DNA from 3 places in the Pantoea sp. X-Soil-TKNS-1207 genome. Region 2 is predicted to be linked to each of the others. Evidence: predicted binding sites of a transcription regulator. Region 2 holds the regulator's gene; each other region holds the start of a gene.
What was found. The regulator PhoB, encoded in region 2, activates phosphate uptake and scavenging genes when phosphate is short. The targets are predictions, from matches to a motif close to CTGTCATAAAACTGNCNNAT.
Positions count from the first base shown of each region.

Region 1: serA (phosphoglycerate dehydrogenase) is a predicted target of PhoB. The motif match lies at 1,249-1,268, and genes of this name have one in related genera.
Region 3: uvrB (excinuclease ABC subunit UvrB) is a predicted target of PhoB. The motif match lies at 1,019-1,038, and genes of this name have one in related genera.

Region 1 is NZ_AP035958.1:3,492,969-3,496,254, reverse strand. It holds gene AC6I8V_RS16295 (LysR family transcriptional regulator ArgP) at 1-266, opposite strand, end outside; gene rpiA (ribose-5-phosphate isomerase RpiA) at 436-1,095, shown strand; gene serA (phosphoglycerate dehydrogenase) at 1,375-2,613, shown strand; gene AC6I8V_RS16280 (5-formyltetrahydrofolate cyclo-ligase) at 2,694-3,284, opposite strand.
Region 2 is NZ_AP035958.1:1,035,831-1,039,116, reverse strand. It holds gene AC6I8V_RS04680 (PstS family phosphate ABC transporter substrate-binding protein) at 1-116, opposite strand, end outside; gene phoR (phosphate regulon sensor histidine kinase PhoR) at 238-1,551, opposite strand; gene phoB (phosphate response regulator transcription factor PhoB) at 1,566-2,255, opposite strand; gene AC6I8V_RS04665 (hypothetical protein) at 2,494-3,286, opposite strand, start outside.
Region 3 is NZ_AP035958.1:1,310,921-1,314,206, forward strand. It holds gene AC6I8V_RS06050 (ABC transporter ATP-binding protein) at 1-364, opposite strand, end outside; gene uvrB (excinuclease ABC subunit UvrB) at 1,260-3,281, shown strand.

The DNA of each region.
Region 1 (3,286 bases), 1.9 Mb from region 2:
GTAGTGCCGCCATTCTCATCACCCAGCCACTCTTCTTCCAGCAGCTCTACCTGATGCAGCAACGCCAGCAGCTTCTGCCCCTGTTCCGTCGGGCGTGGCGGGACGGTGCGCACCAGCAGCGGCTGACCGAATAAATTTTCCAGCTGTTTAATACGCTGCGAGACCGCCGATTGCGTAATACAGAGTTTTTGTGCCGCGCGCTCAAAGCCGCGTTCACGAATCACAGCATCCAGCGCCTGAAGCGTTCGATAATCCGGGCGTTTCATTATTGTTCTCTCTCGTTCAGGGTGGAGGTTACTATGCCACAAAAAAACAAAAGGTGGTGTCTGGCGGTTTTTGTGGGCTGAGTTACAAAGCCTTTAACAGCCGCGCTTTTTTGCGCCGCCTTGCTTTATACTACGCGCACCTCGTTGTCGCACAGGTTTTAAACATACCATGACCCAGGATGAACTGAAAAAAGCGGTAGGTTGGGCAGCACTGCAATATGTGCAGCCGGGCACCATTGTTGGCGTTGGCACCGGTTCAACCGCCGCGCATTTTATTGACGCCCTAGGCTCGATTAAGAATCAAATCGAGGGTGCCGTCTCCAGCTCAGAAGCTTCGACGCAGAAGCTGAAAGCCCTCGGTATTCACGTCTTTGATCTCAATGAAGTGGATTCGCTCTCGGTTTACGTTGATGGCGCTGATGAGATCAACCCGCAGATGCAGATGATCAAGGGCGGCGGTGCCGCACTGACGCGTGAGAAGATTGTCTCTGCCGTGGCCGAAAAATTTATCTGCATTGCCGATGCGTCCAAGGAAGTGGATGTGCTGGGCCACTTCCCGCTGCCGGTAGAAGTGATTCCTATGGCGCGTTCCTATGTGGCGCGTGAGCTGGTGAAGCTGGGCGGCCTGCCGGAGTATCGTCAGAACGTGCTGACCGATAACGGCAACATTATTCTCGACGTGCATAATCTGCGTATCCTCGACCCGATTGCGCTGGAAAAAGCCATTAATGCGCTGCCGGGCGTGGTTACCGTGGGCCTGTTTGCGGCACGCGGCGCCGATATTGCGCTGATCGGCACCGCCGACGGTGTGAAAACCATCAAAAAATGATCTGTCCGGCGCATTTTTTGCGCCGGTTATTTCCATACGCAAAACATCTTTTCTTCGTATGCTGAAATTTGGTGACTTATGTCACAAATGCGTCATCAGCAGCAGGTTCATTCTTCGCTCTCTGCGCATCCCCCGATTTTGTACGGCAATGTGCTGCCATTACGCTGACGCGTGCTGGGGGGGAGGCAATCGATTGTATTGCTGCAAACGAATTTTTTGATATTTTGACAGAAGGCTGGCTTATGGCAGCCCTCATTGAATTCTGAATAGGGTCGGGAAATGGCAAAGGTATCGCTGGAAAAAGACAAGATTAAGTTCCTGCTGGTGGAAGGTGTCCATCAGAGTGCGCTGGATAATCTGCGCGCGGCAGGTTACACCAACATCGAATTCCACAAAGGTGCGCTGGATGCGGAGACGCTGAAGTCCTCCGTCCGCGACGCACACTTCATTGGTATCCGTTCCCGTACCCAACTGACCGAAGAGATTTTCGCTGCGGCCGAGAAGCTGGTCGCGGTAGGTTGCTTCTGTATCGGTACTAACCAGGTTGATCTGAACGCAGCGGCGAAGCGCGGTGTGCCGGTGTTCAACGCACCGTTCTCCAACACCCGTTCGGTTGCCGAGCTGGTGATTGGCGAAATGCTGCTGATGCTGCGCGGCATCCCGGAAGCGAACGCCAAAGCGCATCGCGGTATCTGGAACAAAATTGCGGCCGGTTCTTATGAAGCGCGCGGCAAAAAGCTCGGCATCATCGGTTACGGCCACATCGGTATGCAGCTGGGCGTGCTGGCGGAGAGCCTCGGGATGCATGTGTTCTTCTACGATATCGAGAACAAGCTGCCGCTGGGTAACGCTACTCAGGTGCGCCATCTCTCCGATCTGCTGAATATGAGCGATGTGGTCAGCCTGCATGTGCCGGAAACCCCGTCCACGCAGAACATGATCGGTGCCGATGAACTGGCGATGATGAAGCCGGGCGCGCTGCTGATTAACGCCGCACGCGGTACGGTCATCGATATTCCGGCGCTGTGCGATGCGCTGTCGAATAAACATCTGGCGGGCGCGGCGATTGACGTTTTCCCGGTTGAACCGGCGACCAACACCGATCCGTTTAACTCACCGCTGTGTGAATTCGATAACGTGATCCTGACGCCGCATATCGGTGGTTCTACTCAGGAAGCGCAGGAGAACATCGGCCTGGAAGTGTCTGGCAAGCTGGCGAAGTACTCCGACAACGGTTCAACGCTGTCTGCGGTCAACTTCCCGGAAGTGTCTCTGCCGATGCATGCCGCCAGCGCCAGCCGTCTGCTGCACATCCACGAAAACCGTCCGGGCGTGCTGACCGCCATCAACCAGATTTTTGCTGAGCAGGGCATCAACATCGCCGCCCAGTATCTGCAAACGTCTCCGCTGATGGGTTATGTGGTTATCGATATCGATGCGGAACAGGATGTGGCAGATAAAGCGCTGCAACTGATGAAGGCGATTCCGGGCACCATGCGCGCACGTTTGCTGTACTGATTTAAAACCGCGCGATGAATCGCGCCGCTACAGATTCGTGCAGATATCGTAGCGGCGCGATTTATCGCGCAAAAACCTCTTTACCACTGCCATAACTTTGACGGGGTTAACACCGCAGGTAAAGGCACATCCCACGCCGCCACCGGCAGTGTTTCGACGCGCTGGCAATCATGCGCCACGCCCACCGGCAGAAAACCATGCTGTCGCCAGTTTTGCAGCGTGCGATCGTAAAAACCACCTCCCATGCCCAACCGCTGACCGCTATGGTCAAACGCCACCAGCGGCACCATCACCACGTCCAACTGATCGAGCGTCGCCAGCTGGGTGATATCCAGCGGTGGTTCAGGAATGCGTAATTTATTCGGGCTGAGGGGCGTGTCAGGCGTATAACGCAGAAACAACAGATGACCGGGGGCAAACGGGTGCAGTACCGGCAGGTAAACCTGTTTTTTCTGCTGCCAGAGTTTGGCGATCAGCGGGCGGGTATTCAGTTCGCCATCCACCGACAGAAACAGAGCGATGCGTTCGGCGTTGGCAACAGGCGCAAAATTGATCGCGTGTTCAGCCAGCTGATCGGCTGCCAGTTCCTGTTGTTCTGCCGTGAGATTGCGGCGCAAATGACGTACGTGTTGACGAATGTCTTGTCGGTCGCGTAGTGAGGGTTCAGACATGA
Region 2 (3,286 bases):
ATCAGATAACCGAGGGTATCGGAGCCAACGCTGCTCAGATTGCCAGCCAGCATGGTTTGTTGCCCCTGCGCCAGCACAGAGAACGACAGCAAAATGAACAGCAACAACGATTTCATGCAGGATTTCCGTGACGGTTTTTTGAGTAATCTGGATCTGTTAAAGCGTTCACCTTATGCGTAGCGGCACGATAAATCGCGCCGCTACGGAAGGAGCCTTAACTGAATGACATTACGACAGTTATTGCGTCACATTCTCCCGTATCCCGCTGGCGACAATCAACCGTGGCGGCAGGATAAAGCTAAAGCAGGTCTCCTGATGCGGCACGCTGGTGATCTCCAGTCGGGTGTTGTGATGGCCGAGCGCATGTTTAACGATCGCCAGTCCCAGACCGCTGCCGCCGGTGGCGCGCGAACGCGCTTTATCCACGCGGTAGAAGCGTTCAGTCAGGCGTGGCAGGTGTTCAGCACTGATACCGGGTCCGTTGTCGCACACTTTAAACTCGGCACCCTGCTTATTACGCAGCCAGCTGATGTCGATACGGGTGCCATCCGGCGTATGATTCACCGCGTTATACACCAGGTTAGAGATGGCGCTACGCAGTTGCTCATCATTGCCCAGCACCCTGAGATGCGGATCGGTATGGAAATGGATCTCATGACGGCCCTGGCTGAGGGTTTCCGCTTCACGCTGCAACAGCAGCAGCATGGTCGGCACATCAACGGTTTCTTTCATATCGATGGCGGGTGCCGCTTCAATGCGTGACAGCGTCAGCAACTGTTTCACCAGGCTATCCATGCGTCGCGTCTGCTCCTGCATGGTCTGAAGCGCTTTGCTGCGGGAACGTTCGTTCATCACCGAATCGTTCATCATCTCCAGATAGCCCTGCAACACGGTCAGCGGCGTGCGCAGCTCATGGCTGACGTTGGCGAAGAAGTTACGCCGCGCGCCTTCCAGCTGGTGCATTTGCGTGACGTCGCGCGCCACCATCAGCCACTGCCCTTCACTGTAGGGCATGACGCGAAACTCCATATGGTGCTGATTGTTCAGCACCAGCGTCAGTGGCTTATTGAAATCGCGCTGGCGAATATAGCGGGAGAATTCCGGGTAACGCAGCAGGTTAAGGATGTTCTGACCGTTATCTTCCGGCCAGCGCAGACCCAAATGCTGCTGCGCCAGACCGTTACACCAGAAAATGGTGCCCTCTTCCGTGGTGAGGACTACCGCATCCGGTAACGACTCGGCCCCACTGCGAAAGCGTTTGATCAGGTTGCCCAACTCGCGACGGCGTCGCCGGTTGCGCAGCTGCATCTGATACAGCCCGTAAAACAGAGGTTCCCAGCTGGCGCGCCCGCCGGGCGGCGTCATGGATCGATCGACCCACAGCCAGTGCGACAGCCGCATCAGGTTCCAGCAGTGCCACAGCAACACGCCAAGCACCGTCACCAGCAGCAGCCAGGGAAGATAACCAAACAGCAGACCGAGAATCAATGCTGGCAGACAAGCCAGCACCAGCTCGGTCAGTAATCTCTTCCAGGAGAGTCGTTCCAGCACGGTAAAGACTCCGTTTAGTAGCGGGCAGAGAAACGATACCCTGTTCCGCGTACGGTTTGTACCATGCGATCGTGGCCGGAGACCTCCAGCGCTTTACGTAAACGACGGATATGCACATCGACAGTACGATCTTCGACATACACATTGGTGCCCCAGACATGGTTCAGCAGCTGCTCGCGGCTGTAAACGCGTTCCGGGTGGGTCATAAAGAAGTGCAACAGTTTGTATTCGGTCGGCCCCATTTCCAGCGGCGTGGTTTCAGACATCACCCGGTGTGATGAAGGGTCGAGGCTCAGCCCCTGCATCTCAATCACCTCTTCCACCGCCATCGGTGAAATACGGCGCATCACCGCTTTGATACGTGCCATCAACTCTTTGGGTGAGAACGGTTTGGTGATGTAATCATCCGCGCCCACTTCGAGTCCGCGTACGCGATCTTCCTCTTCGCCGCGCGCTGTCAGCATCATCACCGGGATATCACGCGTCATCGCTTCACGTTTCAGATGCTTAATAAACTGGATGCCGCTCCCGCCGGGTAACATCCAGTCGAGCAAAATCAAATCAGGCCAGGGTTCGATAAGCTTCCCCACTGCGCTGTCATAATCTTCTGCCTCAATTGGCTGGTAATCATTTTGTTCCAGTACGAAACATAACATTTCACGGATGGGAGCTTCGTCTTCCACAACCAAAATGCGCTTAGCCATTATTACTCCTGCTGATATGACGGCTGTCACTGGGATTTGCGGCGTCATTATGCGTCAGTTTTATGACACTTTTATGAAAAAACCAACGGGTAAAATTGCGCACAAAGAGAGAATTGTGACAGCCGAAACAGGATTTTAGTCTGACTGAGGGAAAAGGACAGGCAGGTGATTGTTAAGGAAAACTGTTCTTTACCGGCCGGACCAACGCAGGCGCCAGCCGGGCAGGCCGTTTCCTGGCTTATGGCGACGGGCGATCCGTTTCGTAATTTGATGCGCTTACCACCGCCATGGCAGATTTCAGGTCAGCAAATTCCGCTTTCCCCAGCACCTCATTACGTATAGCAAGGAATTCCTCATGCGACATCTTCTCTGCAAAATCCGGTGCCGCGTTAGAGAGATGCCAGGCATCATCGAGATTCGCCAGAGCGAATACTATCGCCATTTTTTCAAATTCATCCCCTTTCTGCCAGGTTTGATGCATGACATCGACAAATACATTCAGGAATTCTTTCACATTCTTCGGTCTGAATGCATCAAGGTAAAACACATGCGCACGTTCAACAACGTGTTCCCCTCGCGTTATTGACGACATTGCTAACGTTGTCATTACGACAAAATCCGGCAGGCAATTACGCGCATCGTAATTAAAATCTTTCTTTATTACCATCGACAACAGACCTTGCTGTAAACACGCTGAGAATTGCGGATTATCAGGTGTACGTCTGGAATAGCGTTGCTGCGCAGGCAGAATAAAGAATCGGCCGGTAGCCATACAATATTCGCCATCCTGACGCGTTCTGGCTTCGTTGATTTTCGCCTGCACCGCCTGCGTAAATTTAACTAACTCACCGGCGGGAGGAACCTGATGGTCGAAAGGTCTGATCAATATCTTGCTGCCTCTATTCTCGTTATAAATAAGGGTATCAAAGAATTCACCCACCTCCAGCAGCGGCCGGGGATTTATATTTAAAACACGCTCTTCAAGTTGAGAAACAAAGGATGTTAAATCGAAAAATGATGCCATTCCGCCA
Region 3 (3,286 bases), 280 kb from region 2:
ACACCATCTCCGGGATGGCGCGGCTGCGATCGTCATGCGCCGCCATCAGGGCAATCAGCAGGTTATCCTCCACGCTCATCTGCGAGAAGATATGACGTCCCTGCGGCACATAACCAATACCCATCCGCGCGCGCTGTTCCGCTGGTTGCAGCAGCAAATCCTCAGGCGGCGAGCCGTCTTCCTGCCAGGTCATCGAGCCGCTGTTAATCGGCAGCCGCCCCATGATGCAGTTGACCAGCGTGGTTTTGCCCATCCCCGGACTGCCCAGCACGCCAGTGCAGGTACCAGGCGGCAGATCCAGATCCACATCCCACAGGATATGGTTTTGACCGTAGAATTGATTCACGGAACGTAAACTCAGCATCTGACATTCTCCTTCCAGATTATTAGCCTGAATGCTTCCGCTCTGTGTCGTCTGGCAAACAGTCAAACACGATTTATCACTGCCACTCTCGGCATCAGCGAGCTAATGCTCATGCGTTATGGATAATCTTGCAATTCCCAGGCCAGGTTACTGATGTGGCGAAAAAATCACCAACACCCGGCAAATACAGACTTAAAAGTTGAGAAATGCTTAACAATCACACGACGTGATAAACAGGCTGCACTTTAGCGGTGCTGAATGCTTAACGTTTCTGGTGCAGTTGATCTTTCATAAGGCAGAACCGACAGGAATAAGTGGCCTTAATCCCTGGCATTTTTACGGTAATGGCAGCCTTAACTCAGCAAAAGAATAGTTAACGCGCGGTGGGCTGATGGAAAAATAAGCGCAAAAAAAAATTTTTTCGCACGGCTGGATAAGCGGCAGAAAATTATGCACAGGCGATGGGGGCAGGGCTGCCATCAGTTATCCACTATTCCTGTGGATAACCTTGTGCATTAGGGACTGAAAACAGAGCGCAAGCGAGGAAATCCGCGGCCTGCATACATTATGATGAGAAACTGGGCTTTTCTTTCATTTATTAATAAATCAATACGTTAGTTAAAATCAAGCCTGAGATTTGTCTGGCTGGTCATCAGACTGCAATTTTATGACGCTCTATTGACAAATGTTAAAACCGTCACTTATCTGGGGATAACCTTGCGCAACAAAATTTTGGACGATGCCGTATAAATTGCACTGAAGCGAGTCATCGCACCTCCCCTTAATCGTGCAAGATATCTGTAAATATATCCAGTATTTTTTTCTGGCAAAATCGCCATAGCAGAGTAGAATTAGCAGCCTGCCAGTCGACTTCTCCAGCAGGAACCGCAAAACCATGAGTAAAGCCTTTAAACTCAACTCCGCATTTAAACCGTCAGGGGATCAGCCTGAGGCCATACGCCGTCTGGAAGTGGGACTGGAAGATGGGCTGGCGCATCAGACGCTGCTGGGGGTAACCGGTTCGGGAAAAACCTTTACCATCGCCAATGTGATTGCCGATCTCAACCGGCCGACCATGGTGCTGGCACCGAACAAGACGCTGGCGGCACAACTTTATGGCGAGATGAAGGAGTTCTTCCCGGATAACGCGGTGGAATTCTTCGTTTCCTACTACGACTACTATCAGCCCGAAGCCTATGTGCCCAGTTCCGACACCTTTATTGAAAAGGATGCGTCGGTGAATGAACACATCGAGCAGATGCGTCTGTCGGCGACCAAGGCCTTGCTGGAACGGCGTGACGTGATCGTGGTGGCTTCGGTGTCGGCTATCTACGGTCTCGGCGATCCCGATCTCTACCTGAAAATGATGCTGCATCTGACGCGCGGCATGATTATCGACCAGCGCAGCATTCTGCGTCGTCTGGCCGAGCTGCAATATAGCCGCAACGATCAGGTGTTCCAGCGCGGCACCTTCCGCGTGCGCGGTGAGGTGATTGATGTCTTCCCGGCGGAATCCGATGACATTGCGCTGCGCATCGAGCTGTTCGATGAAGAAGTGGAGCGGCTGTCGCTGTTTGATCCGCTCACCGGCCAGGTGGTTTCGGTGGTGCCGCGTTTCACCGTCTACCCGAAAACCCACTACGTCACGCCGCGTGAACGAATTTTGCAGTCGATGGAAGAGATTAAAAAGGAGCTGGTGATCCGCCGCCAGGTGCTGCTGGAGAACAACAAGCTGCTGGAAGAACAGCGCATCAGCCAGCGTACCCAGTTCGACCTCGAAATGATGAACGAACTCGGTTACTGCTCCGGTATCGAAAACTACTCACGCTACCTCTCCGGGCGTGGGCCGGGCGAGCCGCCGCCGACGCTGTTCGACTATTTACCGGCCGATGGCCTGCTGGTGGTAGATGAATCCCACGTAACCATTCCGCAGATTGGCGGCATGTATCGTGGCGACCGTGCGCGTAAAGAGACGCTGGTGGAGTACGGTTTCCGTCTGCCGTCGGCGCTGGATAACCGTCCGCTGCGTTTTGAAGAGTTTGAAGCCTTAGCGCCGCAGACCATCTACGTCTCAGCGACGCCGGGAAATTATGAGCTGGAGAAATCCGGCGGCGACGTGATCGATCAGGTGGTACGTCCGACCGGGCTGCTCGATCCGATCCTCGAAGTGCGCCCGGTAACCACTCAGGTGGATGATTTGCTGTCGGAAATCCGCAAACGCGTTGCGATCAACGAACGCGTGCTGGTCACCACCCTGACCAAACGCATGGCGGAAGATCTGACCGAGTATCTGGAGGAGCATGGCGAGAAGGTGCGCTACCTGCACTCGGATATCGACACCGTGGAACGTATGGAGATCATTCGCGACCTGCGCCTCGGCGAATTTGATGTGCTGGTGGGGATCAACCTGCTGCGTGAAGGGCTGGATATGCCGGAAGTGTCGCTGGTGGCGATCCTCGATGCCGATAAAGAAGGCTTCCTGCGTTCCGAACGTTCGCTGATTCAGACCATCGGGCGCGCGGCGCGTAATATCAACGGTAAAGCGATTCTCTACGCGGACCGGATTACCAACTCAATGGCGCGCGCCATTGAGGAGACCGAACGTCGTCGCGAGAAGCAGCAGCGCTACAACGAAGAAAACGGCATCGTGCCGCAGGGTCTCAATAAAAAGATCACCGACATTCTCGAACTGGGCAAAAACGTGGTCAAAACCCGTGGCAAGGGTAAAACCGCCACGCGTATCGCCGCCGAGACCGAGGCCAGCTATCTGGCGCTGACGCCGCAGGCGATGCAGAAGAAAATTCACGAGCTGGAAGGGCAGATGCAGCAACATGCGCAGAATCTGGAGTTCGAAGAGGCGGCACGGGTGCGCGATCAGCTGCATGAGCTGCGCGAACTGTTTATTGCCGCATCATAATTCGA